Regions from separate parts of the Candidatus Agathobaculum pullicola genome, predicted to be linked through region 2. Evidence: predicted binding sites of a transcription regulator. Region 2 holds the regulator's gene; the other holds the start of a gene.
The links. Region 2 encodes NrdR, which represses ribonucleotide reductase genes. Its sites were predicted from a motif close to CACNANATNTNGTG; they were not measured.
Positions count from the first base shown of each region.

Region 1: ACTQ3V_RS11430 (anaerobic ribonucleoside triphosphate reductase) is a predicted target of NrdR. The motif match lies at 1,193-1,206, and genes of this name have one in related genera.

Region 1 is NZ_JBQKJP010000034.1:29,944-32,113, forward strand. It holds gene ACTQ3V_RS11430 (anaerobic ribonucleoside triphosphate reductase) at 1-1,117, opposite strand, end outside; gene ACTQ3V_RS11435 (hypothetical protein) at 1,562-2,170, opposite strand, start outside.
Region 2 is NZ_JBQKJP010000015.1:9,014-11,183, reverse strand. It holds gene secD (protein translocase subunit SecD) at 1-34, shown strand, start outside; gene ACTQ3V_RS07120 (sugar phosphate isomerase/epimerase family protein) at 168-959, shown strand; gene nrdR (transcriptional regulator NrdR) at 1,072-1,527, shown strand.

The DNA.
Region 1 (2,170 bases), on a different contig from region 2:
GCAGCAGCTGCTCTATAACCAAACGGCCTTCGGGCGAGGTGTCCGTGCCATAGTTGAGCGAGGAGAACGGAATCTGCGCACCTGCACGCGAATGCATGGTATTCAGATTATGTACCAGCGCCTCCATCGCCTGATAGGCGCTCTTGCGTGTCTCCTTATCCGCATACTTACGGGCAAAGCGCATACATTTCTGGACCGCCTGCTCGTCCAGTGTTTCGCCCAGTGCCGCCGCCATTGCTTCGTCATAACCATTGTTTCCGGCAAGGCAAGCCCATTTACCGGTCTGCTGCTCGACCCGTTCGGTCAGCGCAGCCGCATCGACCTCATTGTTTTCATCCCCACCAAACACCTCAAGCGCTTTGGCCAGATTGCTGCGAAACAGCTTGCGGAACGTCTTGCGGATGCCCGGAGCCATCGAGTAATCGAAATTCGGGACCGACTGGCCGCCGTGCTGATCGTTCTGATTGGACTGAATGGCGATACACGCCAGCGCCGCATACGAGCGAATATCGTTCGGTTCGCGCAAAAAGCCATGACCGGTGGAAAAACCGCCGTCAAACAGCTTAAGCAGGTCTATCTGACAGCAGGTTGTGGTGAGTGTCAGAAAATCCAAATCGTGGATATGGATATCACCCTCCCGATGCGCATTGGCGTGCGCCGGGTCGAGGATAAACATCTCATAAAACTGCTTTGCACCCTCGGAACCATACTTGAGCATGGTACCCATTGCTGTATCGCCGTCGATATTGGCATTTTCACGCTTTACGTCATTTTCCAGCGAGGACTGAAAGGTTAAATCCTCATACACCTTCATCAGCCGGGTGTTCATCTCGCGCACACGGGTGCGCTCATTGCGGTAAAGAATATACTTTTTTGCGGTGCGGGCATGTCCGCTTTCGATCAGAACCTTCTCTACCGTATCTTGTATCTGTTCCACCGTGGGAATTTGCTCTCCCACGACCTTTTCCAGCGTCTTTTCCACCTGTTCAGCCAGACCGCGCGCCATGTCGTAATCCTGTCCGCCGGAAGCCTGCGCCGCGCGGAAGATCGCACCCGCAATCTTGTCAATCTCAAAGGGGGCATTACGCCCGTCGCGTTTGACGATCTGCTGAATCATAAGTTCTGCTTCCTCTCTCATACAAAGACCACCGTACGGTGATCACAAAATTTCGTGGATTGCTATCGTTTTTCGCACCATATCTTGTGCCTGTGCTATATATTTTACCGCTCATAGAGCGGCCTGTCAAGGGGAAACCGGGTTTTTGGAAAAATTGTGATAATCAAAATATTTTTCTTGTTGGTTTCTCTGAAAATTCGGCATTTTCTCTGTGGACAACAATCGACGGTTCTGTGCATAACTCTTCTTCTGTGGAAAATTCTGTGTACATCTTGTCGATAAATGCAATGCAAACCATTCTTTTCTATTTTTCAATCCAACACAAGATATAGTGTACGCTACACAAACCGCACATGATCACTCAAACGCCTCACAGCCCATAATCTGCAAACAGAAAGAGCCGCCGCTCCACTGCTGCGCCTCTTCCGTTTACCTTGATTTTCTTTAATCCGCCAAGCCGATTGCGTCCGACAACGGGATGGAAAGCACCAGCCCGTGGCTGCGCGTATTCATACCGACCGCTTTCATCAGCGCTGTCATGATTTCCTGCCGCTCCTCACTGCGTACAACCAGAAAAACAATTTCCTTTTCCGCTTGAATCTCGATACCGAAAAATCGCTTGACTTCATCCTCCGCAATACCACGCGCAGCTATCACAGTTCCACCACGCGCGCCTGCCTTACGCGCCGCATCCATGGCGACATTCGTATATCCCCGCTCCATTACCACGACGACTGCGTCCAATCCACAGGCTCGCTCTGATTTGCTCATACTCTCCGCCTCCTCGCTTTCAACATCTGTTTGCGTCAACACCTTGTGCCATCGCATACCGATTCCGCTAATCGGAACAGTAAAGGCAATGCCCTTGCCCGGATAACGCATTTGCAGATCATGGCCCAACTTCTCCAGCAGCAGACACGCCCGCTCCCGATCCGTCAAGCAAAAAACAATCGCCTTGGCCGTTTCACCGATGCCGAGCAAATCCAGCATTTCGGTTTTCGCCGTGCCATGTGCCATACAGACAAAATCCACGAGCACATGGGTATCGCGGTA
Region 2 (2,170 bases):
TTTCCGCAAGAAGTTCCGCAAAAAGCGCGTCTAATAGGATGAAAAAAGGCCGGGCAAAGCGCCCGGCCTTTCGCGATTTACTTGCTCGATATAGGGAAAATGAAACAGACAGGCGAGGCAGTATCAAGGCTTGTTTGTCTATCAAAGCAGAAGAAGGGAGGAAAGTCATGCGGATCGGCATGTCAACCGCGTGTTTTTATCCGCAGCCGCTGGAAGAGGCCCTGCCGATTATCGCGGAGCTGGGCGTGCGCGCAATTGAAATATTCTTTAATACGGAAAGTGAATTTCAGCCGCGCTTTTATGAGGCGCTGGGTGCGCAGACGCGCAGTTTGGGACTGGATGTCATATCCGTGCATCCGTACACCTCATTGATGGAAGGAATGTTGCTGTTTTCGGATTATACGCGCCGCACAGAGGACGGTCTGGTGCAGTATCAGCGGTATTTTGAGTGTGCGGCGGCGCTGGGTGCGCGGTTTTTGACCTTTCACGGGGAGCGCCATATGGGACAGCAGGATAGCCCGGCGCGATGGGAGCGCAAGTGCGCGGTTTACCAGCGGCTGTGTGAAATCGGTGCGGCCTGCGGTGTGACGCTTGCGCAGGAGAATGTTGCATGGTGTCGGTCGAGCGACCCAGCGTTTATCCATGCGCTGTATCGCGATGTGCCCGCGCTGCGCTATACGCTGGATATCAAACAGGCGTATCGCGCCGGACAGAGCTGGAAGACGTTCATGGACGTGATGGGGGAACGGCTGGTCAATGTGCATATCAACGACTTTGCCGCTGAGCAGAGCTGTCTGATGCCCGGAGAAGGCACGATGGATTATGCCGATTTTTTCTCACGGCTGCGTACAAAAGGGTATCAGGGTCATACCATCATTGAGGTTTACCGGACCAACTTCGACGCGCCGGAGGAGTTGGGACGAGCAGTGCACACGCTGAGCAGATTTGCGTCGGTGTGAAGCAGCAAAAGAGAGCCGCAGATTAAGGTGTGTTGATTGACTTTATACCACAAGCGGTGGTATAATAAGGGAAAATACAGGATTGTATACCGGTTTGTAAGGGGGAAACGCAATGAAGTGTCCGTTTTGCGGGTTTGATGACAGTAAGGTAGTTGATTCCCGTCCGACTGATGAGGGAACAAGTATTCGCCGTCGTAGGGAATGTCTCAAATGTCTCAAGCGTTTCACCACCTATGAAACTGTGGAGCGGATGCCGCTGATGCTGGTCAAGCGTGACGGCACGCGGCAGGCCTATGACCGGCAGAAGCTGTTGGGTGGACTGATGAAGGCGTGTGAAAAACGACCGGTGTCGCTCATTCAGCTCGAGCAAATCGTGGATAATGTCGAGCAGCGGGTGTTCGGCTCGCTGGAAACCGAGGTATCCAGTAAAGTGATTGGGGAATTGGTGATGGAGCAGCTGCGCAAGGTCGATGAAGTGGCTTATGTGCGCTTTGCATCTGTTTACCGACAGTTCAAGGATATCAACACCTTTATGGAGGAACTGAACACCCTGCTGAAGGATAAATGATTTTTGTTAACATCCCTCACAAAACCGGCATAATGTCCGGGAAAAAAGCGCATAAACCGGGAAAATAAGAGCGAGGACTCAAGGCATGGAAAGTGCTTTGGGTCTTTTTTTATTGGGTAAAAGGGGGATGGAAGGGGAAGAAAAGTTGCAAAAAGAGGGAAAATGAAAAACGGGCAAAAAGAAAAAATGTCGATTTTAGAGAGATTTTCGGCCTGTTTCAGGTGAGACGGAATGGAAAAGGGAGGAATTGGAGCAGATCGAACGGAATGGGATGAGAATGGATAGAGAATGGAAGAGAATGGGACAAATGAGGCGCATTTAGCATAGAAAAGTTCTGAATCCTGCATCACATAATTATTCGGAGTTTACAGTTCCTTACAGATAATGGACGGAGTTTGTGTGGCAAATCCGGCGCAAACGGCCAAAATAGTGCGTTTTTTACGGAAAAATTGTTTGTTTTTGCAGGGATAATAACAGGGAGTTTAAGGGTAATTGCAATTAGCATGAGATTTTGAAGACCAGATTTTCGCGGTGCTAAGATGGATTGCGAAAATTTGTTTCGGATTATGACTAATAATTAAGAATAATGCATGGTTTAAGGGAGTTAAGTTGCAAAAATAATTTTGCTTAAATAAAGCATTTA